DNA from 2 places in the Variovorax sp. 278MFTsu5.1 genome. Region 2 is predicted to be linked to the other one. Evidence: riboswitches for the same ligand, from Rfam matches in the RefSeq annotation. Region 2 holds a riboswitch; the other holds the start of a gene.

Region 1 (15,137 bases), 3.3 Mb from region 2:
CGCGTGCGCGCGTTCGATGATCGCCTGCGTGTCTTCGCCGGTGCGGATGGTCAGCGAGTCGAATGCGGTGGCGTTCACCGGCTCGCGGCCCATCTGCGCGAGGCCCTTGGCCAGCACCGCGGTGAGCGCGGCCACGCGCTGCGCGATGCGCGTGAGGCCGTCGGGCCCGTGGTACACGGCGTACATGCTGGCCACCACGGCCGGCAGCACCTGCGCGGTGCAGATGTTGGAAGTGGCCTTCTCGCGGCGGATGTGCTGCTCGCGCGTCTGCAGCGCGAGGCGGTAGGCGGGCTGGCCGTGCGTGTCGACACTCACGCCCACCAGGCGGCCCGGCAGCGAGCGCTTGAACTCGTCGCGGCAGGCCAGGTAGGCGGCGTGCGGGCCGCCGTTGCACAGCGGCATGCCGAAACGCTGCGTGGTGCCGCAGACGATGTCGGCGCCCCATTCGCCGGGAGGCGCCAGCAGCGTCAGCGCCAGCAGGTCGGCCGCGACGATGAAGGCGGCGTCGCACTGGTGCGCATGGCCCGCGAGCGGTCGCAGGTCGTGCACGTGGCCGGTGGTGGCGGGGTATTGCGCGAGCACGCCGAAGAAGGCGCCGCTCACCATCAGGTGCGGCAGCGTTTCCGACACGGTGCTCACCTTGACCTCGATGCCCAGCGGCGCGGCGCGGGTCTTGATGACTTCGATGGTCTGCGGATGGCAGTCGCCCGACACGAGGAACACGTTGCTCTTGCTCTTCACGCTGCGCTTGGCCAGCGTCATCGCCTCGGCGGCGGCCGTGGCCTCGTCGAGCATCGAGGCGTTGGCGATGGCCATGCCCGTGAGGTCGCACACCATCGTCTGGAAGTTCAGCAGGGCTTCCATGCGGCCCTGCGAGATCTCGGCCTGGTAGGGCGTGTAGGCGGTGTACCAGGCGGGGTTCTCGAGGATGTTGCGCAGGATCACGCCCGGCGTGTGGTTGCCGTAGTAGCCCTGGCCGATGAAGTTGCGGAACACCTTGTTCTTCGACGCCATCGCCTTCAGCTCGGCCAGCGCGTCGGCTTCGGTGACCGGGGCGGGCAGGCGCATCGGCTTCGAGCGGCGGATGGCGGCGGGCACGATGCCCTCGATGAGCTCGGCGCGCGTTTCCGACCCGATCGCCGGCAGCATGCGCGCCTCGTCCGCCGCGTCGATGCCGATGTGGCGGGCAATGAATTCTTCGGCGTTCTCGAGTTCTTGCAGGGTGGGAAGGGCAGCGGGCTTCGACATGGCAGTGCTGTTGATAAGAGCTTGGGGCGGAGGAGCGGGGTCAGAACGCAGAAGTCGCGAAGGTTTCGCAGAGGTCGCAGAAGGAAAACCAAAAGATGATTCGGTTTCTTCTGCGACTTCTGCGTAGTTTTTGTATTCCTTCTGCGTTCGGCTGTCCGATTTCGAGGATCAGGATTCGGCAGCGAACTTGTCGTACGAGGCCGCGTCCAGCAGCGCGTCGAGCTGCGAGGGGTCGCTCAGCTTGACCTTGAAGAACCAGCCGGCGGCCAGCGGGTCGCTGTTGGCGAGCGACGGGTCGGCGCGCAGCGCTTCGTTCACTTCGGTGATTTCGCCCGACACGGGCATGAACACGTCGGCGGCGGCTTTCACCGATTCGACGACGCCGGCGACATCGCCCTGCGCGAAGGTCTTGCCGACTTCGGGCAGGTCGACGAACACCACGTCGCCCAGCGCGTCCTGCGCGTGCACGGTGATGCCGACGGTGGCCGCGTCGCCTTCGGCCGACACCCATTCGTGGTCCTTGGTGTACTTGATGCTCATGGTGGAAAACTCCTCGTGGAAAAAATGGTTCGGGGGTGCAGAGCCTAGCCGGTCGGCCGCGTTCAGCCGCGTTCAGCCGCGGTAGTAGCGTGTGGGCACGAAGGGCATGGTCGAGACCTCCATCGGCACCGGCTTGCCGCGCACGATGGCCTGCACGCGCGTGCCCGGCTCGGCGAACGCGGTGGCCACGTAGCCCATGGCGATGCAGCGGTCGGCCGTGGGGCCGAGCAGGCCGCTGGTGACAGTGCCGATGTCCTGGCCCTCGAAAGACTGCAGCACTGTGCCGTCGCGCACCGGAATGCGCTCCAGCGCGACGAGGCCCACGCGTTTGCGCTTCAGCGTGTCGTGGTCGGTGTGTCCGGCCGCGCCGGCGGTGGAGGCGGCCAACTGCGCGAGCACCTTCGCGGCACCCGGAAAACCGCCTTCGCGCGCGCCGCCCGCGCGGCGCACCTTCTGCATCGCCCAGTTGAGCGAGGCCTCGACGGGCGTGGTGGTGGTGTCGATGTCGTTGCCGTAGAGGCAAAGTCCAGCCTCGAGCCGCAGCGAATTGCGCGCGCCCAGGCCGATGGGCTTGACCTCGGGCTGGGCCAGCAGCAGGCGGGCGAGGCGTTCGGCGTCGGATGCGGCCACCGAGATCTCGAAGCCGTCTTCGCCGGTGTAGCCGCTGCGGGTGACGAAGGCCGCAATGCCGTCGATCTGCACCGCTCCGCCCGTCATGAACACGAAGCGCTCGACGCCGGGCGACAACCGCGCCAGCGTGGCCGCAGCCTGCGGGCCCTGCAGCGCGAGCAGCGCGTTCTCGGGCAGGGGGCGCACCTCGCAGCGCGAGCCGATCTTCTTCTGGATATGGGCGATGTCGGCAACCTTGCAGGCGCCGTTGACGATCACGAAGATCGAGCCGTTGCCCTCGTTGAAGAACATCAGGTCGTCGAGGATGCCGCCCTCGTCGTCCAGCAGCAGGCCGTAGCGCTGCTTGCCGGCGGGCAGGTCGATCACGTCGACGGGCATCAGGGTCTCGAAGGCGGCCGCGGCGTCGGGCCCGACCAGGCGCAGCTGGCCCATGTGGGAAATGTCGAAGAGGCCGGCCGCGTCGCGCGTGTGCTTGTGCTCGGCCATCAGGCCCGCCGGGTACTGGACCGGCATCGAATAGCCGGCGAAGGGCACCATGCGGGCGCCCAGCTCCAGGTGGAGGTCGTACAGCGGCGTCTTGAGAAGTTCGGTAGCGGATGCGGAGGAAGCGGCCACGGGGCACTCCAAAGGGGCAGTCGAAATCCATGACGCAAGCCATGGGCCACCCCTGCTGTCCGCTTTACCTGAGAGATTCGCCCCACGATCGGGGTTTGCTCCTTCGGTGGGCCGCTGCTCCTGTTTTGGATGCGGCGGCCTCTCTCCAGCAAGGAAACGCCGGTTTTCACCGGCGCCTCGTCAGTCCTTTTGCCTGAGCGTTCGGGGGAAATTTGCCCCCTGCGCCTTCGGCGGCCCCGGCATGCGGGGCTCTCTCCTGACCCCGGCGAGTGTAGTTGATCGAGCGGCCCGGCCGGCGGATATGCCTCGCCGCGCTCAACGCGCCCACAGATACCAGGCCCCGAGCCCGGCCGCGATCCAGACGGCCACGACCAGCGCGGCGCCCCAGCGGCTGGTCGGTTTGGAACCCGTGCTCTGCATCCATGCATCGGCCCGTTGGCGGCATTCGACGAGCACGGGCGCCGGAACCATCCGGACCGCGAGCCAGATCAGCCCTGGCAGCAGCAGCACGTCGTCGACGTAGCCCAGCACCGGAATGAAGTCGGGGATCAGGTCGATCGGGCTGAGCGCATAGGCCACCACGAAAACACCCAGCGCCTTCGCATACCAGGGCGTGGAGGCGTGCCGGCAGGCGAACCAGAGGGTGACGCCGTCGCGCTTGAGGCGCCTGGCCCAGCTGCGAAGGCGCTCGGACAACGAGGTGGAGGCGGGAGGCGGGGAATTCACCCGGCGATGGTGTCACAGGCCGTGGCGGCCATCGCCCCGATCGAAGTCCTTAGTGAATCACTTCGGCCGGCGGCAGCAGCCGGTCGATGCGCTCGCGCAGCGACTCGGCGCGCTCCGCGCCCGCGGTCTTCTCGATCTCGGTGAGCATCAGCGCGGCGATGGTCAGCATGGCCTCGCGGTCGCGTGCCTCGCGCAGGGCGTCGCGCATCTGCAGCGCGAACTTCGGGTCGCGGCGCACGAACATGCGCTCGCAGATGTCGAACAGGAACATGCGCGTGGTCGCCAGCGAACGCTTGCCGTCGAAGGTGTCGGCTGAGGTGGCGACCTGGATCGGCTCGACGGCGGGGATGGGCGAGGGCGCGGGCTGTGCGGGGGGCTCGGCTTCCGCCGCCGCGGCCTTCGCGCCCTGCAGGTAGCCCTTCTCGATCAGCGCCTGGATGGTCCGCTCGGCTTCGTCGCGGTTGGCGAAGAGGGGACTGAAGTCGGTCAGGGAGCGCCGGCCGTCGGCCATCAGCAGCAGGGCGCGTTCGCGCTGGGTGAGCGTGCGCTGTCCGCCCTGGAGTTCGTTGCGCGCCTTGTCGGTCTTGGTGGGAAACATGGCAGCCACAGCCTTGGGGAAACGAAGGCTGCAGCATGGTTGCATGTGGTGACATCTTCGTGAACCGTTTGGCCTACAGGGCCATTGAGTCCCGCCTCGTCCGGGCGCCTGCATCAGCCGCCTGCGCCCTCCTTGCGGATGAGCCAGCGGCCTTCCACGCGCTGCAGTTCCAGCGTCTTGCGGCTCTTCTCGCGCAGCTTGTCGGCGCTGTAGGTCTGCTGGAAGCTGGCGGTGGCCGCCTGCCCCTTGAGGCTGATGACGAGGCTGTCGATCTCCACGCTGATGGCGGCCTTCTCTTCGATGCGCGTGCGGCGATCGGTCTCCCATGCCTTGCGGTCCTGGCCGCGCGGGGGTGTGAAGTCGCTCGCATAGGCGGCGAGGTAGCGGGCCACGTCGCGTGCGGACCATGCGGCGGCCCAGGCGCGCACTGCGGCTTCGACTTCGCGGATGTCTGCTGCGGGATCGGCCGGTGCGGCGGCGGCTGCCGGCGCGGTGGTCGCTGCCGGCCCGGCGGCGAAGGCCGCCGGAGCCAGCAGCACGCTCCCCAGTACGCAGCTCAGGAATCGATTCATGGCGCGGTGTCCCTCCTTGTCGTTTCGCCGGCCCCTCGGCCCTGCGCCCGATTCTGGCAGCGAACATGCGCCGGGCCGCTGTCAGGCGGCGGCCCCCTCGGCGTCGGCCGGCATCGCCTGTATGGCGCGGTTGCGCAGCCGCAGCGCGAAGACCGTCGCCACGCACAGCACGCAGAGCACTGCCGTCAGCGTCACGCCGAGGCCGCGCGCGTCCGAGAGCATGCCGAAGAGCGGCGACACCAGCCCGCCCACCGAAAGCGCCAGCCCCAGCGCGATGCCGCTGGCCGTGGCCGGGTTGCGCGGCAGGTAGTCCTGCGCGAGCGTCACCTGCGCGGCGAAGGGCAGGAACATGCACAGGCCGAAGAGCGCGGTGCAGGCAAGCGCCCATCCTGCGCTCGGGGCGAGCACGATGCCCGCGAGCGAGGGCAGTGCAAGCAGATAACCGGCGCGGATCGTGCCCATGCGCCCGATGCGGTCGCCCAGCCAGCCGCCGAGCAGCGTGCCGACGGCGCCCGCCGCCGTGAACATGGTGAGCGCCGCCGCGCCCTGGAGGGCCGAACCTTGCAGGTCGCGCGTGATGCGCAGCGACAGCATCGACATCACCGTGACGTACGGAATAGACCAGCCCACGATGGTCGCCACCAGCAGCCCGAAGGCACGCCAGTCGTTGTGGGGCTTCATCAGGTGGTCGCCGGCCTTGCGGGCCGCTGCTGCGTTGCCCGAGGCCGCGCCGCGCCGCGCGTTCGCGGCGAACCACACCACGCCCATCGCCAGCGCCGGCACGCCCAGCAGGTAGCTGTGCGACAGGCGGCCGCCGCCCACGACGGTGGCCGCCAGTACCGGCGCGAAAGAGGCGCCGATGGTGCCGCCCACCGAGAACACGCTCATCGCCTTCTGCGAGCCGCCGCCGGCCGCGCGCGCCGCCACCGTGGCCGGTGGGTGGTAGGCCGCGATGCCCAGCCCGCACAGCGCCATCGCGATCCAGGTCAGCAGGTAGCTCTGGCCCAGCCCCGCCAGCACCACGCCCAGCGCGGCGACAAGGAAGCCCGTGGGCACCAGCCAGCTGCGCGGGTGCCGATCGGCGTACAGGCCGAAGAGGGGCTGCACCACGCTCGACAGGCCCGTGGCCGCCAGCATCAGCCCGCTGACTGCCGTGTAGCTGTAGCCGCGCTCCAGCACCATGAAGGGCAGCAGGGCGGGCACGAGGCCCTGGTAGAGGTCGTTGACGGCATGGGTGCCGGTGAGCAGCCCGAGTCGGCGCTTGTTCATGACGGATGCTTCTTTCGTTTGCGGGAGGAGTGGAAAAAAGCATCGTAGGAAGCCGTGAGAAGATGTTCCTGCTACGAATTGGCAAGCATCGTCGAGAAATGGACAAAGAAATTGATCTCCGGCCGGAGCACGGCGAGTCGACCCCGCGCGCCGTCGCGGTGCTGGCGACCGACCCGGCGGGCGACGCCTTCATTCCGCCGCACACGCACCGGCGCGGCCAGCTCATCCACGCGATCTCGGGCGTGATGCTGGTGAGCGCCGCAGCCGGCAGCTGGGTGGTGCCGACCGGTCGCGGCGTGTGGGTGCCCGGCGGCATGGAGCACCAGATCCGCATGGCGGGCGAGGTGCGCATGCGCACCGTGTTCGTCGAACCCGGCACGCGGGCCGACCTGGGCAGCGAATGCCGCGTGATCCACGTCGGCGCGCTGCTGCGGGAGCTGATCGTCACGGCCGTGTCGCTGCCGCTGGACTACGCGCCGGGCGGCCGCGACGAGCGGGTGATGGAGCTGATCCTCGACGAGATCGAGGCCGCACCCGCGCTCTCGCTGCACGTGCCGATGCCGCGCCACGCCCGGCTGGCCGCGCTGTGCGAGGAGCTGGTGCGCGACCCCTCGCTGCCCGCAACGCTGGACGACTGGGCCTCGCGCCTGCACATGAACACCCGCACGCTCGCGCGCCTGTTCCAGCGCGAGACGGGCATGAACTTCGGCGCGTGGTGCCGGCAGGCGAGGCTGCTGTTGAGCCTGCCCCGGCTGGCGGCGGGTGCGTCGATTCTTGAAGTGGCGCTGGCCCACGGCTACGAGAGCCCGAGCGCCTTCACCGCGATGTTCCGGCGCACGCTGGGCGTGCCGCCGAGCCAGTACCTGCACCGGCCCGGCTGAGCGCCGCAGCTTGCGGCGCTACTTGAACCCTAGCGTGTGCGGCAGCCAGGTGCTCAGCGCCGGCACGAAGGTCAGGATGAGCAGCACCGCGCCGTGCGCCCACAGGAACGGCACCAGTTCCTTCACCAGCGCCGTCATCGGCACCTTCGACACGTTGCAGGTCACGAACAGCAGTCCGCCGACCGGTGGCGTGATCATGCCCAGCGTGAGGTTGAAGATCACGATCATCGCGAAGTGCACCGGGTCGACGCCCAGCTTCACCGCCACCGGCGCGAGGATCGGCGCCAGCACCATCACGCCGGGCAGCGGCTCGATGAAGATGCCGAAGAGCAGCAGGAAGATGTTGACGATGATCAGGAACATCCACGGCGAGAGGTTCATGCCGATGAGCCACTCGGCCATCTGCTGCGGAATGCCCTCGATGGTCAGGATCCACGCGAACGAGGCCGACAGGCCGATGATGATCAGCACCGAGGCCGACAGCAGGGCCGAGCGCGAAAGAATGTCCGGCAGCGCCTTCCATTCGAGCGTGCGGTAGACGAACTTGCCGCACACCAGCGCGTAGAACACCGCCACCACCGAGGCCTCGGTGGGCGTAAACCAGCCCGCGCGCATGCCGCCCAGGATGACCACCGGCAGCAGGATCGCGGGAATCGCCTTCCAGGTCGTGATGAGGATCTCACGCAGCGGCGGTGTCTGCCCGTCGCCCTTGTAGTTGCGTTTCTTCGAGACGTAGAAGTTCACCAGGCACATCGCTACCGCGATCAGGATGCCCGGCAGGATGCCCGCTGCGAACAGCGTGCCGACCGAGACCGTCTCGTCCTGCAGCGCGTAGATGATCATGATGATCGAAGGCGGAATGATCGGCCCCACGATCGCGGTCGAGGCGGTGAGCGCCGCCGCGTAGGAGCGGTCGTAGCCGGCCTTGTCCATCATCTTGATGAGCATCGACCCCGGCCCCGCTGCGTCGGCCAGCGCCGAGCCCGAGATGCCAGAGAAGAAGGTCAGCGACACCACGTTGGTGTAGCCCAGCCCGCCGCGCCGGTGGCCCACGAACTGGCCCGCGAAACGCAGCAGCACCTCGGTGAGCGAGCCGCCGCTCATGAGCTCGGCAGCCAGGATGAAAAAGGGCACCGCCATCAGCGGAAAGCTGTCGATGCCGGTGAAGGTTTCTTTCAGCAGCACCATCAGCGGATAGTTTTCCGCCAGGATCAGCGTGGTGGCGGTGGAAAGGCCCAGCGCGAAGGCCACCGGCACGCCGATGGCCAGGAACACGCAGGCGGAGACGATGAGAACGAGGCTTGCATCCATGGTCGTTCTCCTTACAGCGACGCGCTGGCGTTGGCGTCGAAGTGCGCGTCGGACGCGAACTCGCGGTTCAGCACGTAGCCGCGCACCACCAGCAGCCAGTGCACGACGAGCAGCACGCCGCCGAAGAGCATCGCGCTGTAGATGTAGGCGAACGGAATCTGCGTGACGGCGGTGAGCTGGAACATCGTGCGCTGCATGTAGAGCCAGCCGTACCACACCATGAAGCCGAAGAAGGCGAAGAGCAGCCCCGCCACCACGATGCGCAGCGCTACCGCGGCGCTGCGCGGCAGCGCGTCCTGCAGGTTCTCGACCGCGATGTGCCCGCCGTAGCGCAGCACCGGCCCGGCGCCCAGGAAGGTGAGCCAGATCATCATGTGGCGCGACACCTCTTCCGCCCATTCGAGCGACTGGCTGGTGGTGTAGCGCAGCACGACGTTGGTGAAGATGATGACCGACATGGCGGCCAGCAGAAGAATCAGCGCCCAGCGGTTGGCGGCGAGAAAGTAGCGCTCGAAGGCTTGCACTTTGAGTTGTTCTCTGTTGTTTCGGGAGAGAAGAAAAAACGAAGCGCCCGGCGCACTGTGGCGGACCGGGCGCGTTGCCGGAAGACCGGCTCGGGACGGCTTACTTGACGTCCGTAATCTTCTTGATGTTGTCCGCGCCGAATTCCTTGGCGTAGCTCACGTACGCCGGCTTCAGCGCCTCGCGGAAGGCAGCGCCGTCGACGGTGCGCGTGACCTTCATGCCGTCCTTCTCGAGCTGCGCGATGCCGTTGTTCTCGTCGTCGTTCACCTTCTTGCGCTGGGCGACGGCGGCCTTCTTCGCGGCCTCGGTAAACACCTTCTTGTCGGCGTCCGAGAGCTTGTTCCACACCTTCGGCGACAGCAGCAGGAGCGCCGGCGAATACACGTGGCCCGTGAGCGAGAGGTGCTTCTGCACCTGCGAGAACTTCGAGGCCAGGATCACCGGAATCGGGTTCTCCTGCCCGTCGACCGTGCCCTGCTGCAGCGCGCCGAAGAGCTCGGGGAAGGCCATCGGCGTGGGCAGGATGCCGAAGGTGCGGTAGCCGTCCATGTGCACCTTGTTTTCCATGGTGCGCATCTTCAGGCCGGCCGCGTCGGTGGGCTTGACGATGTCGCGCTTGCTGTTCGTCATGTGGCGGAAGCCGTTCTCCGTCCAGGCCAGCGCGATGATGCCCTTGCTCGGGAACTTGGTCAGGATGTCCTGGCCGATGGGGCCGTCCATCACCTTGCGCGCGTGGTCGTAGTCGCGGAAGAGGAAGGGAATGTCAACAATCTTCACCTCGGGCACGAAGTTGCCCACCGGGCCGGTCGAGGTGTTGACCAGGTCCTGCGTGCCGAGCTGGATGGCCTCGATCTGCTCGCGCTCGCCGCCCAGCGCCGAGTTGGCGAAGTGCTGGCACTTGTAGCGGCCTTGTGTGCCCTTCTCGATCTCGTCGCAGAACACCGTGGAGCCAACGCCGTAGTGCGACTCCTTGGAGGTCGCGTAGCCGATCTTGAGAACGGTGGGTGCCTGGGCGAAGGCGGAAGCGCCCAGGGCGAACGAAAGGCAGGCGGCGGCGATGTGGCCGAGTTTCATGATGTCTCCGGGGTTGAAGTCAGGTGCGCGTCAGGCGCACCTGACTATGCAACGCCGGGGAGCTTCACCGCGTCGGGATTTTCACGGACGTACTCGCGGATGACCGCCTCGAAACTGTCGTCGGCGGTCAGGCCCAGCGCCTTCGCCCGTGAGGTTTCGATGTGGCCGGGCCAGGTCTTCACGATGCGCATGATCGTCGGGTCGGGCGTGCGGTCGAGCAGCGCGGTGGCGGCCTTGCCGGCCACGCGCTCCAGCGCTGCGGCCATCTCGCCCACCGTGGTCGGCAGCGAGGGCAGGTTCAGCGCGGTGCGTGGGCCCCATTGCGCATCGGTCGCCTCGGCGGCGCGGATGATGCCTTCGACAGTGCGCGCCGGTGACGCAATGGCCACAGGCGTCTCGTCGGGCACCGGGCAGGCCGCGCGCAGCCCCGCCAGCGGCTCGCGGATCATTCCGCTGAAGAAGCCCGAGGCCGCGCCGTTGGGCTTGCCCGGCCGCACGCTCACCGTCATGAGCCGCACGCTGCGCCCGCGCACGAAACCTTTGCGCGTGAAGTCGGCCACCAGCTGTTCACCTATGAATTTCTGGATGCCGTAGCTGGTCTGCGGCGTAGGCAGCGTGTGGTCCTCGATCACCTTCGGCAGCGGCTGCTCGGGCGAATCGCCGAACACCGCGAGCGAGCTGGCGAAGACCAGCACCGGCTTCGTGCCGAGAGCGCGAACCCGCTCGAGCAGCGCATGCGTGGCGGCGAAGTTGCTGCGCATGCCGAGGTCGAAGTCGGCCTCGCATTCGCCGCTCACCGCGGCCGCCAGGTGGAAGATGGCGTCGGCCTCGCGCCAGGGCGTGGCATCGGCCTGCGCCGAGAGCTGGTCGTTCAGGTCGCCGGTGATGGTCTTGATACGCGCGTCGGCCGTCAGGTCGGCCGGCGGGGCCGCGCGGTCGACCAGCGTGATGCGTTCGATGGGACGGGCCGCGGCGCCGGCCAGTGAAAGGCTGCCTTGCGCGAGCAGTGTTCGCGCGAGTCGCGCGCCCAGAAAGCCTGCGCCGCCGGTGATGATGATCTGCATGGGTCGGGTCTCCTGTCTTGTCTCCTGAGAGCTTCGAGGATAAGCGGGCAGCGGCGAGGGCGGGAGGCCTGTGGCATGCTCGATCTCAGCTTGTGCAGCGGAATCCGTCGCGACCGAGCGCCCCTCATCGACAGGAGACACTGCATGCTCACGGTCATCGTCTTGTGGCTTCTTGCCGTGGCATGGCTCGTTGCGAACGGCATGTTCGCCGAGAAGCCTTCGCCACAGTACCGGCGCAGGCGAACCCTGGTGGCCTGGATGTTCCTGGGCGGTTGCACGGGAGCGCTCGCCGGCCTGGCGGGGCCAGGCTTCTCGCTCGTGGGCTCCATCGTTGGTGCCGCGGCCGCCGGGTTCGTGGCGCGCAGCCTCGTTGACGTGCGAAAGCCCGACCCCGGTGCAGAAACAACGACGCCATGACGATCAAGTTCCCGCCCGATTTCCTCGAGACGCTGCGGCAGCCGGTGCGCGTCGACGCCGATCTCGACAGCCAGTCCTCGTTCTTCTCGCGCAAGGAGATCAGGGATTTCTATCTTTCGGTGATCGAAAGCCCCGAGAAGAACGATGTGCTTCAGCTGGCGGCCGACGAACTGCCTCGTCTGCATCCCCACCGGGCCACGTTGCTGGCGCTGTTCTGCGGCGCGCTCGTGGAGGACGGGGCCGACCCGCGCCTGCTCTTCGGCGCGGCGCTCGAACTCATGGCCGGCCTGCTCGTCTCGCTCGAACCGTTCTGCGCGACACAGCCTCAGGACGATGGCGAAGAGGCAGACCCCGAAGAAGTCGCCGAATGGCAGGCTGCGGAGGCGGCCCTTGGCGCGCTGTCTGCACCGGAGCGTTTCGAGGTCGAGGCACGGCAGGCCGCGGCCGGCCTGCTGGTGCTTCCACTCATGACCATGCTCATGCGCGACGTGCGCAACCACCGCGCCCTGCTGGCCGACGGCGAACTGGTGGCGCGCATCGATGCGTTGGCCGTCAACGATTCGCTGCCGATCGACGGCCTGCACTTCCTGCAGGGGGCCGCCGAACTGGCCTACGAGGACGAACTGGTGGTGGTGCTCCCGGCCTCCGGCACCGGCATGGTGGTGAAGGCCCACGCCATCAACAACAACTTCCACGCGTTTTCGCTGCTGCAGAAGCTGATGCGCAAGCGCGCCAAGGCGCTCGGCATCCACCCGCCCGCACGCGAGGCGGGCGCGACCGCAAGCCGCGACAACGACTGCGCCGAGTACCTGTGGCTGCAGGCCGATGCCTTCAGGAACGGCGAGCTGGTCGATCCCATGGCGTGGTCATGGGGCGAAGGCTCGCTGCGCGAGAACGCCCGCAGGCAGGGGCGGCTGGTGCTGGTGGCGCTGGACACGCAGGACAAGCCCAGCCGCACCTGGAACGGATTCAACCGCGTGCTCCATTCGGAACAGAAGTCGCGTGTGTCGCTCGTGCGCATGCTCACGCCTGAGGAAGTCGCTTCTTACCTTGCCTGAAGCGGCGGGTCTTCCGGCCAGGCCAGGAAAAAGGCCCTCCGAAGAGGGCCTCGAGCGGCAAGAGGGCCGGGAGCCTTACATCCCCACGTAGTTCGGCCCGCCGCCACCTTCGGGCGTGACCCACACGATGTTCTGCGTCGGGTCCTTGATGTCGCAGGTCTTGCAGTGCACGCAGTTCTGCGCGTTGATCTGCAGGCGCTGCTTGCCGTCCTCAGTGCCGACGAACTCGTACACGCCGGCGGGGCAGTAGCGGCTTTCGGGGCCGGCGAACTTGGCGAGGTTGATGTTCACGGGCACCGTCGCGTCCTTGAGCGTCAGGTGGGCCGGCTGCTGCTCCTCATGGTTGGTGTTGCTGATGAACACGCTGGAGAGGCGATCGAAGGTGAGCTTGCCGTCGGGCTTCGGGTAGACGATGGGCTTGCACTCCGAAGCTGGCTTCAGGTACAGGTGGTCGGGCTTGTCGCGGCGCAGCGTCCACGGGATGTGGCCCTTGAGCAGCCATTGCTCGACGCCGTTCATGAAGGTGGCGATGCCCAGGCCCTTCTTGAACCAGGCCTTGAAGTTGCGGGCCTTGTTCAGCTCGGTGTGCAGCCAGCTCTTCTCGAAGGCGGCCGGGTAGGCCGTGAGTTCGTCGTGCTGGCGGCCGGCCATGACCGCGTCGAAGGCGGCCTCGGCGCACAGCATGCCGGTCTTGATGGCGGCGTGGCTGCCCTTGATGCGGCTCACGTTGAGATAGCCGGCCTCGCAGCCGACCAGTGCGCCGCCCGGGAACACCGTCTTGGGCAGCGACATCAGGCCGCCGGCCGTGATGGCGCGCGCGCCGTAGCCGATTCGCTTGGCGGGCTTGATGCCCTTGGACTCGTCGCCTTCCAGGTACCAGCGGATGTTGGGGTGCAGCTTCCAGCGCTGCATTTCCTCGAAGGGGCTCAGGTAGGGGTTGCTGTAGTCCAGCCCCGTGATGAAGCCCATCGTGACCTTGTTGTCCTCCATGTGATAGAGGAAGGCGCCGCCGTAGGTGTCGCTCTTCATCGGCCAGCCGGCGGTGTGCAGCACGAAGCCGGGCTGGTGGCGCTTGGGGTCGATTTCCCAGACTTCCTTCACGCCGATGCCGTAGGTCTGCGGGTCCTTGCCGGCATCGAGCTTGTATTTGGCGATGAGCTGGCGGCCCAGGTGGCCGCGCGCGCCTTCGGCGAACACGGTGTACTTGCCCAGCAGCTCCATGCCGAGCTGGAAGTTCTCGGTGGGCTCGCCGTCCTTGCCGACGCCCATGTTGCCGGTGGCCACGCCGCGCACCGAGCCGTCTTCGTTGTAGAGCACCTCGGCGGCTGGGAAGCCCGGGAAGATCTCCACGCCCAGGTTTTCTGCCTGCTGGGCCAGCCACTTGGTGAAGGCGCCCAGGCTGATGATGTAGTTGCCGTGGTTCTGGAAGCAGGCCGGCAGGAAAAGGTTGGGGGTGCGCAGGCCCGACTTCTCGCCCAGGAACACCATCGCGTCGTCGGTGACCGGCTGGTTCAGCGGGGCGCCGAGTTCCTTCCAGTCGGGCAGCAGCTCGTTGAGCGCGCGCGGGTCCATGATGGCGCCCGAGAGGATGTGCGCGCCGGGCTCGGAGCCCTTCTCGAGCACCACGACCGAAATCTCCTTCTCGTGCTGCGCGGCCAGCTGCTTGAGCCGGATCGCGGTCGACAGGCCGGCCGGGCCGCCGCCGACCACGACCACGTCGTATTCCATGGCTTCGCGAGGGCCGAACTGAGCGAGGATTTCGTCGTGGGTCATCTGGGTTGGATCGATAATGATTTTTCGAGACGCGGGGGCTTCCCGGGATTGCGGGGCATTTTATGCGGCGTCCAGGGATGCTCCCTGTCGCGTCCGGCATGCTCCCCAGCGCTCGCGGGCGGGACCTCCCGCGTCACCTGCGCGACTCCACAGGATCCAGTTCATGGCTTACAGCATCGATCTCTCCGGCCGCGTGGCCTTCGTCACCGGCGCCTCCAGCGGGCTCGGTGCCCAGTTCGCGAAGACGCTGGCGCGTGCCGGCGCGGCGGTGGTGCTGGCGAGCCGCCGCGTAGAGAAGCTCAAGGAGCTGCGTGCGCGCATCGAGGGCGAGGGCCACGACGCCCACGTGGTCGAACTCGACGTGACCGACATCGGCAGCATCAAGGCCGCCGTGGCGCGCGCCGAGACCGAGGTGGGCCCCATCGACATCCTGGTCAACAACTCGGGCGTGAGCACCACGCAGCGCCTGCAGGACGTGACGCCCGACGACTACGACTACATCTTCGACACCAACGTGAAGGGCAGCTTCTTCGTGGCGCAGGAGGTCGGCAAGCGCATGCTGGCCCGCGCCAGGGGCACGGCGCCGGGCACCTACATCGGCGGGCGCATCATCAACATCGCCTCCGCCGCGGCGCTCAAGGTCATGCCGCAGATCGGCACCTACTGCATGAGCAAGGCCGCGGTGGTGCAGATGACCAAGGCCATGGCGCTCGAGTGGGGCCGCTTCGGCATCAACGTGAACGCGCTGTGCCCGGGCTACATCACGACCGAGCTCAATGAGGAGCACTGGAGCACCGAGGGCGGCACCAAGCTGGTCAACATGCTGCCGCGCAAGC
Region 2 (15,137 bases):
GCGACGCCTTCCTGCCATGGGGGCAGGCGCAGGCCGAACGTGGTCTGCAGCTTGCTGGTGTCGAGGCGCGAGTTGTGCGGGCGCTTCGCGGGCGTCGGGAATGCGCTGGTCGGCACGGCCTCGACGGCGTCGGGCCCGGCCTTGAGTTCGACGCCGGCCTGCTGCGCCATTTCGAGCACGAAACGCGCGTAGCCGTACCACGTCGTTTCGCCGCCGGCGATCGCGTGATAGAGGCCGACCTTGGAGGGATCCTGCAGCGTCGCGCGGATGGCGTGCGCCGTGACGTCGGCCAATAGCTCCGCGCCGGTGGGCGCACCGAACTGGTCGTCGATGACAGTCAGCTTCTCGCGCTCCTTCGCCAAGCGCAGCATGGTCTTGGCGAAGTTGCCGCCGCGCGCGGCGTACACCCAGCTGGTGCGGAAGATCAGGTGCCTGGCGCAGTGCCGGGCCACCAGTTGTTCGCCTTCGAGCTTGGTGCTGCCGTAGACGCTGAGCGGGCCGGTCGCATCGCCTTCCTTCCACGGCGTGGTGCCGCTGCCGTCGAAGACGTAGTCGGTCGAGTAGTGCACCATCAGCGCGCCGATATTCTGGGCCGCCTCGGCCACGACGCCGGGCGACGTGGCGTTGAGCCTGCGCACTAACTCAGGTTCGCTCTCGGCCTTGTCGACGGCGGTGTGTGCCGCTGCATTGACGATCACGTCGGGGCGCACCTTGAGCACCGTGTCGGCGAGTTCCTCGGGCCGGCTGAAGTCGGCGTGGAAATCGGTGCTGTCGAAGTCGAGCGCGACCAGTTCACCGAGCGGCGCCAGGCTGCGCTGCAATTCCCAGCCGACCTGTCCGCCCTTGCCCAGCAGCAGCAGCTTCATGCCGCGGCCTTCGCGTTGTTGTCGTACTGCTTCTCGACCCATTCGCGGTACGCGCCGCTTTGCACGTTGCGCACCCATTCGCTGTTCGCGAGATACCACTCGACGGTCTTGCGGATGCCGGTGTCGAAGGTTTCGGCGGGCTTCCAGCCGAGTTCGCGCTCGAGCTTGCGCGCGTCGATGGCGTAGCGGCGGTCGTGACCGGGACGGTCGGTGACGTAGGTGATCTGTTCCTTGTACGGCTTGCCGTCGGCGCGGGGGCGCAGTTCGTCGAGCAGGGCGCACACGGTGTTGACGATCTCGATGTTCGGCTTCTCGTTCCAGCCGCCCACGTTGTAGGTCTCGCCGAGCTTGCCGGCTTCGAGCACGCGGCGGATGGCGCTGCAGTGGTCCTTCACGTAGAGCCAGTCGCGCACCTGCATGCCGTCGCCGTACACGGGCAGGTTCTTGCCGGCCAGCGCGTTGACGATCATCAGCGGGATCAGCTTCTCGGGGAAATGGAACGGGCCGTAGTTGTTCGAGCAGTTGGTGGTGAGCACCGGCAGGCCGTACGTGTGGTGCCAGGCGCGCACGAGGTGGTCGCTGGCGGCCTTGCTGGCCGAATAGGGGCTGTTGGGCTCGTACTTGTTTTCTTCGGTGAAGGCTGGGTCGGTCTTGGAGAGCGAGCCGTAGACCTCGTCGGTTGAGACGTGCAGGAAGCGGAAGGCCGACTTCTGCTCGGCCGGCAGCGCGCCCCAGAAACCGCGCACCGATTCGAGCAGCCGGAAGGTGCCGAGCACGTTGGTCTGCACGAAGTCCTCGGGGCCGTGGATCGAGCGGTCCACGTGCGACTCGGCGGCGAAGTTGACCACGGCGCGGGGCTTGTGCTCGGCGAGCAGGCGGTCGATCAGGGCGCTGTCGCCGATGTCGCCCTGCACGAAGATGTGCTTGGGGTTGCCTTTGAGAGACGCGAGGGTCTCGAGGTTGCCGGCGTAGGTCAGCTTGTCGAGATTAACGACGGGCTCGTCGCTGTTCGCGATCCAGTCGAGTACGAAGTTGGCGCCAATGAAGCCGGCACCGCCGGTAACCAAGATCATGGGGTCCCCTGAGTGTTGAAGGTGATCGCCTGACGCGATCGACGTTAACTAGGGATTATCCCATCGGGTCAAAACGCTGAAACAAAGGGCATGGTCACGCTTTCGTGCATCGTGTTTACAATTGCACCCGATTGCAGGAGAGTGGGTCACTCGTCAGGGTGCCCTTACCGAAGGCGCAAACTCCCATAAACGCTCAGGTCAGCCCAGCGGAATCCTGAAGATTTCTGCAAGGGCTCAGTACTGCATCACATCGAAACGCCGTCTGGAGAGTCGTCACCATGCGTGGCGCACCGAAGGAGCAAATTCGTTGCAAGGGCGCAACGGATGAATCTCTCAGGTACCGAGGACAGGGGGAGCGGCAACTTGGACGGCGGGCGTCCAGTTGCTTACTATTTAATGAAATAGTACACACCCCCGCCATTCAAGCGCTGCGACCTCAAGGTACTTGAAATGCGCGTGATCGTCCTCGGCGCCGGCCTGCTCGGCGTGACTTCGGCTTACTACCTTCAGCAACTCGGCCACGAAGTGACCGTGATCGACCGGCAGGCCACCCCGGCCGCCGAAACCAGCTTCGCCAACGGCGGGCAGATCTCCGTCAGCCACGCCGAGCCCTGGGCCAATCCCAGCGCGCCGCTGAAGGTGCTGCAATGGCTGGGCAAGGAAGACGCCCCGCTGCTCTTCCGCATGCGCGCCGACATGCGCCAGTGGCTCTGGGGCCTGCAGTTCCTGCGCGAATGCACGCCGGCGCGCACCCGCCACAACATCGAACAGATCGTTCGTCTGGGCACATACAGCCGTTCGATGTTGCAACAGTTGCGCCGCGACACCGGCCTCAACTACGACCAGCGCACCCAGGGCATCCTGCACTTCTATACGACGCAGAAGGAGTTCGACGGTGCTCTCGAGCCCGCCGAGCAGATGCGCACCCTGGGCTGCGAGCGCCGCGTCATTTCCGCCGACGAGGCCGTGAAGATCGAGCCTGCCCTCGCCCACATCCGCCCCAAGCTTGCCGGCGCCACCTACACGGCCGAGGACGAGTCCGGCGACGCCAACCGCTTCGCGCGCGAACTCGTGGGGCTGGCCGCCGCCGCGGGCGTGAAGTTCCTGATGAGCCACACCGTCACCGCGCTGCGCGAGGCCGGCGGCAGCATCGACCACGTCGAGGCCACCGACAGCGAAGGCCGCTTCCAGCGCATCCGCGGCGACGCCTTCGTGCTGGCGATGGGTTCGCTGAGCCCGCTGTACGCAGCGCCGCTGGGCATCCGGCTGCCGATCTACCCTGCGAAGGGCTACTCGGTGACGCTGCCCGTCAAGGACGCCTCCAAGGCCCACCAGGTCTCGCTGACCGACGACGAATTCAAGCTCGTGTTCTCGCGCTACACCTCGGCCTCGGGCGACCGCCTGCGCATCGCCGGCACCGCCGAGCTCAACGGCTACGACCGCGACCTGAACCGCGTGCGCTGCGAAGCCATTGTGCGCCGCGTCGAGGAGCTCTTCCCTGGCGCCGGCGACACCACCCAGGCCCAGTTCTGGACCGGCCTGCGCCCAGCCACGCCGAGCAACGTGCCGCTGATCGGCAAGACGAAGCTGCCGAACCTGTTCCTCAACACCGGCCACGGCACCCTGGGCTGGACGCACGCCTGCGGCTCGGGCAAGTCGATCGCGCGGATCGTGAGCGGGCTGGAGCCGGAGGTGGATTTCGCGTTCACGGGGATGCCTGCGCCCAAGCTGCGCGTTCCGCAGCCCGCCCTGGGCTGACGAGCCGGCAGGCCCCGGATCACGCCTTGAAGGTGATCCAGGGCCTGAGCCGCACCGCGCATCGAATCAGCCCGGCGCGCTCCTGTGCGTCGATCACCTCGCCGATCGGCTTGTAGGCCTGCGGAGCCTCCTCGATCCGGCGCTCCTCGCGCAAGGTCACGCATTGCCAGCTGGCCTGGGGGTCGGCGGGCGCTGGCCGCATCGCGCGCACCTGTTGCCGGCGCATCCGTCGGCCGGCACCGTGGCTGCACGACCAGAGCCAGTCCTCGTGCCCGAGCCCGGAAGCCAGATAAGAGTAGTCGCCCATCGAGCCCGGAATGAGCGCCAAGTCGCCCGCGTTCGCCGGCGTCGCTCCCTTGCGGTGGATGTTCATGCCGTGTTCCCGCAGCACGGCGTTGTGCGGCACGTCCACCACCAGCTTCGACGACGCGGCGCCGAGCAGTTCGGCGAAATCCTTCCGCACCAGCTCGGCCAGCACGACCCGGTTGGCCCACGCGTAGCGCGCCGCCACGCCCATGGCCTCCAGGTATTCGTCGGCCAGCGGCCCCGCCAGGCCATAGAGACCGCTCTTCGGATGGCGCAGGCCCTTGGGCCATTCGTCGCGGGCACGGTCCATCCAGCGGCCACCCACATGGAACCCGATGTCGCGCGAGCCGCTGTGGATCATCACGACCACATCTCCCGTCTTCAGGCCCGCACGGTAGGCCTCGTGGCGGTCCAGGACATGGTCGACCACCTGCAGCTCCACGAAATGGTTGCCGCTGCCCGGTGTGCCGAGGCAGGGGTCGCGGAACACCTCGTGGCGGCCGCCGGTGTAGGCCTCGGGTGCGTGCCGCGCACTGCCGCCGAAGCTTGCGAGGCCGATGCAGGCATCGAGCTCGGCCTGCATCCGGTCGCGGTCGCACGACGACCACAGCCCGCCGCTGCGCACCGCCTCCAGGAAGGCCGAGGGGCCCACGTCGAACAGCGCCCTGAACGCCGCCGTGTGCACCGGCACGTCGCGGCCGTTGTCGAGCAGGCTGCGCGTGAGCCGCTCGACCAGCCGCGTCTTGTGCGGAGCCACCTGGTCGAGCGTGAGCCCGGTGGTCAGCAGCCGCATGCCGCAGTTGATGTCTGTGCCCACCGCCGCCGGAATGACGAAGTCGGAATCGGTCGCGACGACGCTGCCGACGGGCGCGACGGAGCCCGGGTGGAAGTCGGGCGTCGCGCAGGCCTTGCACACTCCCTTCCCACCGTTGGGCGAGCGCACGCTGGCGAATGCCAGCAACTGGTTCACCGCCTTCTCTTCCAGCGGGAGGCTGGGCGGCAGGAGCACCGTGGCCTGCGAGGCCTCATGGTGCAGGTGATAGACGCCGTCGCGGTAGTCGACGGCAATGCCGGCGCGCGAGAAGGCACGCTGGAGTCTCGAGAAACGAGGATCGCTCATGGCTGCTGTTCCATTCGGGAAACCATGTCGGTTTCCTGCCTCGTCGCACTTTGCGTGGCGAGGCGAAAAAGATCGGCCGCGCTCGCGGGAGACGCGATGCGCAGCTGGCTCTTTCTTGCAGCAGCAGAGATTCAAGAAAGCGGGCGGATTCTAGCGACGCATCCTCCCGCCGAAAACTCGCCCGTCGCTTTTTCGCGTCGGGCGCCGGGTCAGTCGGGCGCAGTGAACACCGTCAACACCCCCGTATACCCATACAGATGGTGCCGCGCGATCTCGCCCGCGGCGAAGAAGCCCACCAGCGGCACATCGCCCAGCGCGTGGCGCACGATCTGCAGCTCCGCCCCCGGCGCGCCGAAGTGCGGGCCGCCGCGGCCGGAGCAGCTCACGTAGACGGCCCCCGCGATGCGCCGCGCCGGATGCGGCGCGGCTTCGGCCTCGCCCGCCGCCACGGCGCGCGCGGTGGCGAGCGTCTGCTCTTCAGGTTCCAGTTCCTCGCGGATTTCCGCGCAGATGCGCATCAGGTCGGCGCGCGCGGCCTGGGCGTTGCGTCGGCAGAAGGTCAGGCGCATACCGGCCTCCGCGGTATCGGCGATGGCGATGCCGCGCCGCGTGGGGTCGAGTCCGATGATGTGGCGCACCAGAACGTCGGCGCCCAGGTCGCCGGTGCGTCGGATGCCGTCGCTTCCGGCGTCGGCCAGGCCGACCAGCGTGTTGCGCACCGCGTCGATGGCCTCCTGCGGGCGTTCGAGCGACACCTGCAGGTCAGCCAGCAGCACGTCCAGCGCCGGCTCGCCGTCGAGCTTCAGAAGCAGGTTGCCGTCGGCCTCGGTGATCTCTCGTTCGCGTACCGCGCCCGAGCGCAGCGGCTGGCAGCCCTGGGTGACGCGCGACACCAGCCGCACGCCTTCGCCGAACACCACGCCCGAGAGCCCGCCCGAGAACACGCCGCCCGCGGCCCCATGCCCACGGATGTTGCCGTTGCCGCCAATGGCGAACTGCAGCGCGCCGCCGCGCCCCGAAGAAAGGCCACCGAACAGGTAGCCCGTGTCGGTGCGCCCGGCCATTTCCCCGATCAGCTCGGCCAGGTCGGGCGTGGCGGGGTCGGCGTGCACCAGCGCCGTGTGCGCCTCGAAGCCGCTCATTTCCGAGTTGCCCAGCGGCGCGACGCCGGAGAACACGCGGTACTGGTCGCTCGGCAGGGCGCAGAGCATCAGGGTCATGCCGGGTTCGTCGAAGTACTCGGCGTTGTTGGCCGACACGCCGATGCCGACCGTGCCGGACCAGTCGGTCACCTCGGGCAGTTCGGCGCTCAGGTGATCGAGGATGTCCTGCGCGTCGTTCGCGTAGTGGTCGGTGATGTAGAGCAGCCCGAGCGTGGGCGCGGAGGCGTAGTCGGGCAGCGCCATCTGCGCCCGCAGCTGGGCGAGCACGAGGCCCGCCGCCATTCGCCATTGCGGATGGGTGGCATGGCCGGAAGGAAACAATTTCATGATGCGTGCCAACCCGTTCTGAAATAGATGGATGTGTGCAGGACGTCAGCGTCGCGCGGAGGTTCGCTTGCGCGCGGCGGTCGATGCCTTCTTCTTCGCGGCCGGAGCCACAGCCTTCTTTGCTGCAGGGGCGGGCTTGCGGGCCGCCGCCGGCTTGCCGCCGATGACCGAGCCGACCGCATCGGCCAGCGGCTGGGCCATGGCCGGCACCTTCAGCTGGGCCGCATCCTGCAGCGCCGTGCTGGCGATCTGCTGGAACTGCTCGGTGAGCGAGCCCCACCACTGCATCGGGTCGACCACGCCCGCGCCGTCGGCCGCCGCAGCTTTCGCCTTGGAGGCGGCCGGCTTGCGGCTCGGCTTCTTCGGCGCCGGGGCTTCTTCGACTTCCTCCTCGGGCGCCTCTTCGTCCTCGATTTCCTCCGGCTCGGGCTCCGGCGCGGCCTTGCCGGGAGCGGGCGTTACGGCAGCCGCGGCGGCGGTCGCCTGCCGGGTGAAGGCGCTGGCGATGTCTTCCATGCGCACATTCATGCCGCGCAAGGTCGACAGCGTCATCTTCTGCACTTCCAGCGCCTGGATGGTGGCCTTCAGCGCGTGGCCGTTCTGCTCCAGCCAGTACTGCACCGTCTTGAGCTCCTGAATGCGCTTGTCGACCTCCTCCACGCTCAGCGTGGGCGCCACCCAGCTCGCCAGGCTCGGGATGCCCGGCACCGAACCGCTGCCCGAGGCCGCGCCGCCGGCGAGGTTTTTCAGGAAATCGAATCCGGGAACGAACTGGCTGAAGTCGAAGGGCTTGCTGGCGTTGCTCATGCGGGAGGTCTCCTGGGGTGCCGGGTATGGGTTTTCTTGTGCTGCCAGCTTACTCCAAGCCTCCGGGCTTTTAGCGTCCGTCAGAGCTCGCTTCTCACCTTGCTGAAGACTTTCCAGAAGGCCGCGTCCTGCGAGGTCGCGAAGTTGATCCGCATCATGGTGCTGGGCGGCCGGCGCGCATGGAAGAGCGAGCCCGGCGCCAGCAGGTAGCCCTGGTCGAGCATGCGCTGCGTGAGCGCGTCGGTGTCCACGCCGGTGTCGACCCAGCCGAAGAGCCCTGCGGGCTCCGAGGCGAAGGTGCAGCCGTGCGCCATCGCCAGCTTCACCGCCCTCCCCCGCGCCCCGTCGAGCCGGATGCGCACGCGCTCGGAGTGCCGGCGCAGCTGCCCCTGGTCGATGCACCACGACAAGGCCCGCTCGAAGAGCGTCGGCGAGGTCAGCGTGGCCAGCAGCTTGGTCTCGAGCAGCCGCTCCTTCAGCTCGGGCGGCGCGGCCAGGAAGCCGATGCGCCAGTTGGGCGCCAGGATCTTCGCGAAGCCGCTGACGTAGATGGTGCGCTGCAGCCCGTCGAGCGCGCTCAGACGGGTGGCGTGCTCGGGCGCGAGGTGGCTGTAGGTGTCGTCCTCGACGATGTGGAAGCCGTGCTCGTTGGCCAGCTTGAGCACGCGGTGCGCGCTGCCCGGCGTGAGGCTGTAGCCGGTGGGGTTGTGCAGCACGCTCACGCTGACGAAGAGCTTGGGGCTGTGCAGCTTGCAGTACTGCGCCATCACTTCCAGGTCGGGCCCGTCGGCGCGGCGCGGCACCGGCAGGATGCGCATGCCCAGCGCCTCCAGCCGCGCGAACTCCAGCGCCCAGCCGGGCTCCTCGACCATCACCGGGTCGCCCGGGCGCAGCAGGGTGCGGCTCACGATGTCCAGCGCGTGGGTGGCGCCGACGGTGGTCACGATCTGGTCGGGCGAGGCCGGCACGTTGATGCCCACCAGCTTCTGCGAGAGGCTGCGCCGCAGGCTCATGTCGCCGGCGGGCTCGCCGTACTGGAGCGACAGCTCCTGCAGCGCGGCTGTATTGGTCATGCGCCGCACGGCCGTGGGCATGAAGGTGGAGGCCATCCAGTCGGGCGGAAACACGCCCATGCCCGGCTGCGGCTTGTCGCTCGGGCGGTGGAACATGCTGCGGATCAGCGAGCTGGCGTCGGCCGGCACGCGCGAGGCCATCATCTGCACTGCGATTGCAGCGGGCACGCCCATCGCGCCGTTGGCGTCCGCGCCGTTCGCCGATCGGGCGTCCTGCGCGGGAGCGGAATCGCGCACGTAGAAGCCGCGCTGTCGCCTGGCCTCTACCAACCCCTGCGCCAGCAGCTGGTCGTAGGCCGCGACCACGGTGTAGGGGCTCACGCCCTGCTGCCGCGCGCACTCGCGCACCGAGGGCAGCCGCGCGCCCGGCGGCAGCAGCCGCGTGCGGATGCGCTCGGCCAGGCGGTCGGCGAGCTGCCCCGTCAGCGACTGTGTGGAGGTGCGTGTGAGCATGCGTCGTCCGGGCTGTGCCGGTTTCCCTGGCTTCTGTGTCGAAGGGATGACCAATACAGATTGCCTGATTGTTCGATCATCTGTACTGGAACTGTAATGGTCGCAAGTTTAGAGTGTGTGTCATGAACTGGCAAGAATTCACCGCGCTGCTGGTGCTGGCCACGGCGATGAGCTTCTCGCCCGGCCCCAACACCACGCTTTCCACCGCCCTGGCGGCCAACGGCGGCCTGCCGCGCGCCATGCGCTTCGTGGTCGCGGTGCCGGTCGGCTGGACCCTGCTGCTGGCGCTGTGCGCCGCCGGCATCGGTGCGCTGGTGGTGGCAATGCCCTCGCTGCGGCTGGCCATCAAGGCGCTGGGCATCGGCTACCTGCTGTGGCTGGCTTGGAAGCTCAGCGGCAGCGCCACGCTCGGCAAGGCCGATGGCAAGAGCCTCTCGGTGGGCTTCGGCCAGGGTGTGATGCTGCAGTTCGTGAACATCAAGGCCTGGCTGCTGGCGCTCACGCTGGTTGCGGGCTGGATCGCCGGGCAGCCCGACGCGCTGCACCGCTTCGCGATCGTGGCGCCAGTGATGCTGGCCTATGCCTTCGTCAGCAACTTCGCGTATGCGCTGGTCGGCGCCATGCTGCGCGACTGGCTGGCCAAGGGCTCGCGCCTGCTGTGGTTCAACCGTGCAATGGGCCTGGTACTGGTGCTCACCGCCTGGTGGATGGTGGGCGTATGAGGAGCATCAAGGACGAGACGCTCGGCATGTGGCTGGGCGTGCTGGGCGTTGCGATGTTCGCCGTCACGCTGCCGATGACGCGCCTGGCCACCGGCCCGCAGGAGGCGCCGCAGCTCTCGCCGTGGTTCGTCACCCTCGGGCGCGCGGCGCTGGCGGGCGTGCTGTCGGCCGTCTTCCTGCTGGTGACGCGCTCGCCGCGCCCGGCCCCGCATCAGTGGAAGCCTCTGGGCATGGCGGTGCTGGGTAACGCCATCGGGTTCCCGCTGCTTCTGGCTTATGCGCTGCGCGTGGTCACGGCCAGCCATGCGGCGGTGGTGACGGCGCTGCTGCCGCTGGTCACGGCCGCCGTCGCGGCCTGGGTACTGCATCAGCGCGCTCGGCTGGGCTTCTGGCTCTGCGCCATCGCGGGCAGCCTGCTGGTGGTGGTGTTCTCGGTGCTGCGCGCCAGCCAGGGCGGACACGGCTTCGGCTTCGAATGGGCCGACCTTCTGCTGGTGGGCGCGGTCATCGCGGCCTCGCTGGGCTACATCTACGGCGCGCAGGTCACACCCTCGCTGGGCGCCGAGCGCGTGATCTGCTGGGTGTGCGTGATGGCGCTGCCCGTCACCCTGCCGGCCACGCTGATGCTGTGGCCCACGCAGCCGGTCGCCACCGCCTCCTGGCTGGGCTTCGTCTACGTCGGCACTTTCTCGATGTGGATCGGCTTCTTCGCCTGGTACCGCGGCCTGGCCCTTGGCGGCGCGCTGCGCGTGAGCCAGACGCAGCTGCTGCAGCCTTTCCTGTCGATCCTCGCGTCGATCCCGATCCTGGGCGAGCCGCTGGACGTGGTCACGCTGGCCTTCGCGGTCGCCGTGGTTGCCACGGTGGTCATCGGCAAGCGGCTGTCGCAGCCGGCGGCGCCTGCCCCGGCGCCCACACGCGGCCTGGACGACAAGCGGGCCCATGTCGTGTACCGTGACTGATCCGCGCCGTTGCGCCCTCCCGAACATCCGAATCTCACCTCACCGCCTGAAAGAAGAAAGCCATGAACTGGAAACTCGCCGCCCGCGCCGCCAAGATGAATCCCTCGGTGCTGCGTGAAATCCTCAAGGTCACCGAGCGCCCCGGCATCATCAGCCTGGCCGGCGGCCTGCCCTCGCCCAAGACCTTCCCGATCCAGGCCTTTGCCGACGCCTGCGCCGAGGTGCTGCACAACGACGGCCAGGCCGCGCTGCAGTACGCCGCGAGCGAAGGCTACGCGCCGCTGCGCCAGGCGGTGGCCGACATGCTGCCGTGGGACGTCGATGCCTCGCAGGTGCTCATCACCACCGGCTCGCAGCAGGGCCTCGACCTCGTGGCCAAAGTGCTGATCGATCCGGGCAGCAAGGTGCTGGTGGAAACGCCCACCTACCTCGGCGCGCTGCAGGCCTTCGGCCCGATGGAGCCGCACCCCGTGGGCGTGGCCAGCGACGACGACGGCGTGATCGTCGACGACCTCGTGGCCAAGGCCAAGGACGCGCGCTTCATCTACCTGCTGCCCAACTTCCAGAACCCCACCGGCCGCACCATGACGGAAGAGCGCCGCGCCGCCGTCTCGGCCGCAGCTGCCGCCGCCGGCCTGCCCATCGTGGAAGACAACCCCTACGGCGAACTCTGGTTCGACGAAGCCCCGCCGCTGCCGCTGGCCGCGCGCAACCCCGAGGGCGTGATCTACCTGGGCTCGTTCTCGAAGGTGCTGGCACCCGGCCTGCGCCTGGGCTTCCTGGTGGCGCCCAAGTCCATCTACCCGAAGCTGCTGCAAGCCAAGCAGGCCGTCGACCTGCACACACCCATCTTCACGCAGCGCATGGTCTCGGCGGTGATGAAGGACAAGTTCCTCGACACCCACGTGCCCACCATCCGCGCGCTCTACAAGCGCCAGCGCGACGCGATGATGGCCGCGCTCACGCGCGAGATGGCCGGCCTGGACGTGAAGTTCAACGCGCCCAAGGGCGGCATGTTCCTGTGGGCGCGCCTGCCCGAGGGCGTGGACACCGTGAAGCTGCTGCCCAAGGCGGTGGAGCGCAACGTGGCCTTCGTGCCCGGCGCGCCCTTCTACGCCGGCGAAGGCGATCCGCGCACGCTGCGCCTGTCGTTCGTGACGGCCAGCGTGGAGGAGATCGACACCGCCATCGCCGCGCTCGCGCAGACGCTGCGCGAGGAACTGGTGCTGCTGGGCGACAGGAAGCTGGCCGCCACGCCGGCCTGAGGCCGGCCGCGCCAGCACCCGAGCCCGAAGGAGCACGCGTTGATCGGCCTCGCGACACTTTCGCTCTTCATGCTCGCGGTGCTGGCGCTGTTCCTGTCGCCGGGCCCGAACATGGCCTTCGTGCTTTCGCACGGCGTGGCCCACGGCCTGCGCGGCGGCTTCGCCGCGGCGCTGGGCATCTCGGCGGCCGACCTGGTGCACACGCTCTCGGCGGCCACCGGCGTCACCGCGCTGGTGGCGGCATGGCCGCCTTCGTTCGACCTGCTGCGCTACGCGGGCGCGCTCTACCTGGTGTGGCTCGCGGTGCAGGCGCTGAGCAACGGCGGCATCGGGCTTCGCATGGGCGCCCGGGCCAGGCCCGCCGGCTTCGGCCGCATCGTGCGCATGGCGCTGCTGAACAACCTCGTCAATCCGAAGGCGCTGCTGTTCTTCATGGTGTTCCTGCCGCAGTTCGTCGACCCGGCGCGCGGCAGCGTGACGCTGCAGCTGCTGCAGCTCGGCGTGCTGCTGTCGGCGGCCGCGCTGGCCTTCAACACGCTGCTGGGCGCGTGCAGCGGCCAGATCGGACGCTGGCTGCAAAAGCGCCCCGGCGCGGCGCGCATCCAGAACAGCCTGCTGGCGGCCGTGATGCTGGGGCTGGCGGTGCGGCTGCTTTTTCTCGATCGTCCTTCGCCGCGCTGACCGGCGGGCAAAGCAACGACAACCAGGAAAGAAAAGACATGCTCAACATCTGGGGCCGCATCAGCTCGATCAATGTCCGCAAGGTGGTGTGGTGCGCGCAGGAGCTCGGGCTCGACTTCCAGCGCACCGAGGCCGGCGGCAGGTTCGGCGTGGTGCAGACGCCCGAGTACCTCGCGCTCAATCCGAACGCGATGGTGCCCACCATCGACGACGGCGAGGGCGCCGAGCGCGTGACGCTGTGGGAATCGAACGTGATCGTGCGCTACCTCTGCGCGAAGCACTCGCACGGCAACCTCTATCCGGCCGAGCTGCCCGCGCGCTTCGACGCCGAGCGCTGGATGGACTGGCAGCAGACCACGCTCAACCGCGCGAGCCGCGACGCCTTCGTCCAGTGGGTGCGCACGCCGCCCTCGGAGCGCCAGCCGGCGCTCATCGAGGCCTCGGTGCGCGCGAGCGAAGCGCTCTTCGCGATGCTCGACGCGCACCTCGCTCGCCAGCCCTACATGGCCGGCCAGCGCTTCACCATGGCCGACATCCCGGTGGGCTGCGAGGCGCACCGCTGGTTCGGCCTGCCCGCCGCCGAATACCGCCGGCCGAGCTGGCCGAACGTGGAGCGCTGGTACTCCGAACTGCTTTCCCGCCCGGGCACGCGCGGCGTGCTCGATTTATCCCTCGAATGAACCCGATGAAATCCCGCCCCTTCAAGCAAGTCGACGTCTTCACCGCCACCGCCTACTACGGCAACCCGCTCGCGGTGGTGATCGACGGCCAGGACCTCGACGACACCGCCATGCAGCGCTTCGCGCAGTGGACGAACCTGTCCGAAACCACCTTCCTGCTGCCGCCCACCGACCCGGCGGCCGATTACCGCGTGCGCATCTTCACCCCCGGCGGCGAGCTGCCGTTCGCCGGCCATCCGACCATCGGCAGCTGCCATGCGTGGCTGGAGGCCGGTGGCAAGCCCAAGGCTGCGGGCATGGTGGTGCAACAGTGCGGCGCGGGCCTGGTGCCGCTGCGCCGCGACGGCAGCCGCCTGGCCTTCGCCGCCCCGCCGCTCAGGCGCAGCGCGCCCAGCCCCGCGCTGCTGGCCAAGGTGGCGGGCGCGCTGGGCCTGAAGGCGCAGCAGGTGGTGGCGGCGCAGGTGCTGGACAACGGCCCCGTCTGGTTCGGCCTGCTGGTCAACGACGCCGACGCGGTGCTGGCGCTGCAGCCAGACCACCGCGCGCTGAAGGAGCTGGGCGTGAAGGCCGGCGTGGCGGGCGTGCCCGCGGCGCACGACACCTCGCTGCTCATCGGCCGCTCCAACCGCGAGGCGCGTGCCTTCGGCAACCGGCCCGCGGTGCCGAACGCGGACGGCGCGAAGATCGACCTCGAGGTGCGCGCCTTCGCCGAGCCCATCGGCGTGCAGGAAGACCCGGTCACCGGCAGCCTCAACGCGAGCCTGGCCGAATGGCTGATCGCCGACGGCCACATGCCCGAGCGCTACCTTGCCGCCCAAGGCCAGTGCTTGGGGCGCGCGGGCCGCGTCCACATCGAGCGCGACGCCGAAGGCCGGATCTGGGTCGGCGGCGACGCCGTGACCTGCGTGGACGGCAGCGTCTCGCTCTGAACGGGCCGCCCGCCATGCACGCGCAACTCGACCACCTGGTGATCGCCGCAGCCTCGCTCGCCGAGGGCGTGGCGTGGTGCGAGGCCACGCTCGGCGTCACGCCGGCGCCCGGCGGCTCGCATCCGCTGATGGGCACGCACAACCGGCTGCTGAACGTCTCGGGCGATGCCTTTCCGGCGGCATATGCGGAGATCATCGCGATCGAGCCCGGCAAGCATCCCTCGCGGCCCAGGACGCGCCGCTGGTTCGACATGGACGATGCCACGCTGCAGGCGAGCATCGCGCGGCATGGCCCGCGGCTGATCCACTTCGTCGCGCGCGTGCCCGACGCGCATGCGGCGACACGCGCGCTGGCGCGCGAGGAGCACGCGCACATCGACCGCGGCCAGCTTCTCGAAGCCTCGCGCGATACGCCCGCCGGCCGGCTCGAATGGCAGATCACCGTGCGCGACGACGGCCAGCGGCTGTTCTACGGCGCGCTGCCCACGCTGATCCAGTGGGGCGCCGTGCATCCCACCGACGCCATGCCGGCGTCGGGCCTCGTGCTGCGCTCGCTGCGCGCCACGCATCCGCGCGCCCCCGCGCTGGCCGCGGCGCTCGCGGCCATCGGCATGACGGGCATCGACATCGATGCCGGCGCGCCCAACCTGGTTGCCGTGCTCGACACGCCGCGCGGCAGCGTCACCCTCGAATCACAAGGACTCTGACATGCTGAGCTTCGCCGAGATCGCCCTCTTCGCTTTCGCCTCGCTGCTGCTGGCGCTCACGCCGGGGCCGAACATGATCTATTGCGTCTCGCGCACGCTGGTGCAGGGCCGGCGCGCGGGGCTCATCTCGCTGGGCGGCGTGCTGCTGGCCTTCCTGGTGCACCTGTTCGCGGCGGCGCTCGGGCTCACCGCGCTGCTGCTGGCGGTGCCGCTCGCGTTCGACGCGATCCGCATCGCCGGCGCGG

Evidence for each region. A riboswitch is a leader RNA that binds a small molecule or an ion and turns the genes downstream of it on or off. The one in region 2 is predicted to bind glycine.
Region 1: linked by a shared signal. The riboswitch ahead of gcvT (glycine cleavage system aminomethyltransferase GcvT) and the one ahead of ABL844_RS04080 (D-amino acid dehydrogenase) in region 2 are both predicted to bind glycine.

Annotation. Positions count from the first base shown of each region.
Region 1 is NZ_CP157622.1:4,287,053-4,302,189, reverse strand. It holds gene gcvP (aminomethyl-transferring glycine dehydrogenase) at 1-1,248, opposite strand, end outside; gene gcvH (glycine cleavage system protein GcvH) at 1,417-1,788, opposite strand; gene gcvT (glycine cleavage system aminomethyltransferase GcvT) at 1,861-3,033, opposite strand; glycine riboswitch at 3,079-3,192, opposite strand; glycine riboswitch at 3,205-3,302, opposite strand; gene ABL844_RS19985 (YkvA family protein) at 3,349-3,759, opposite strand; gene ABL844_RS19980 (hypothetical protein) at 3,809-4,357, opposite strand; gene ABL844_RS19975 (hypothetical protein) at 4,471-4,929, opposite strand; gene ABL844_RS19970 (MFS transporter) at 5,011-6,198, opposite strand; gene ABL844_RS19965 (AraC family transcriptional regulator) at 6,297-7,079, shown strand; gene ABL844_RS19960 (TRAP transporter large permease) at 7,098-8,390, opposite strand; gene ABL844_RS19955 (TRAP transporter small permease) at 8,402-8,914, opposite strand; gene ABL844_RS19950 (TRAP transporter substrate-binding protein) at 9,015-9,989, opposite strand; gene denD (D-erythronate dehydrogenase) at 10,034-11,053, opposite strand; gene ABL844_RS19940 (hypothetical protein) at 11,198-11,470, shown strand; gene ABL844_RS19935 (hypothetical protein) at 11,467-12,528, shown strand; gene ABL844_RS19930 (electron transfer flavoprotein-ubiquinone oxidoreductase) at 12,604-14,301, opposite strand; gene ABL844_RS19925 (SDR family oxidoreductase) at 14,465-15,137, shown strand, end outside.
Region 2 is NZ_CP157622.1:940,614-955,750, reverse strand. It holds gene rfbD (dTDP-4-dehydrorhamnose reductase) at 1-866, opposite strand, end outside; gene rfbB (dTDP-glucose 4,6-dehydratase) at 863-1,939, opposite strand; glycine riboswitch at 2,192-2,299, shown strand; gene ABL844_RS04080 (D-amino acid dehydrogenase) at 2,390-3,697, shown strand; gene ABL844_RS04075 (RtcB family protein) at 3,717-5,123, opposite strand; gene ABL844_RS04070 (FIST signal transduction protein) at 5,333-6,613, opposite strand; gene ABL844_RS04065 (PhaM family polyhydroxyalkanoate granule multifunctional regulatory protein) at 6,659-7,420, opposite strand; gene ABL844_RS04060 (PLP-dependent aminotransferase family protein) at 7,501-8,946, opposite strand; gene ABL844_RS04055 (LysE family translocator) at 9,069-9,668, shown strand; gene ABL844_RS04050 (DMT family transporter) at 9,665-10,630, shown strand; gene ABL844_RS04045 (PLP-dependent aminotransferase family protein) at 10,693-11,895, shown strand; gene ABL844_RS04040 (LysE family translocator) at 11,935-12,576, shown strand; gene ABL844_RS04035 (glutathione S-transferase family protein) at 12,615-13,256, shown strand; gene ABL844_RS04030 (PhzF family phenazine biosynthesis protein) at 13,262-14,185, shown strand; gene ABL844_RS04025 (VOC family protein) at 14,200-14,892, shown strand; gene ABL844_RS04020 (LysE family translocator) at 14,894-15,137, shown strand, end outside.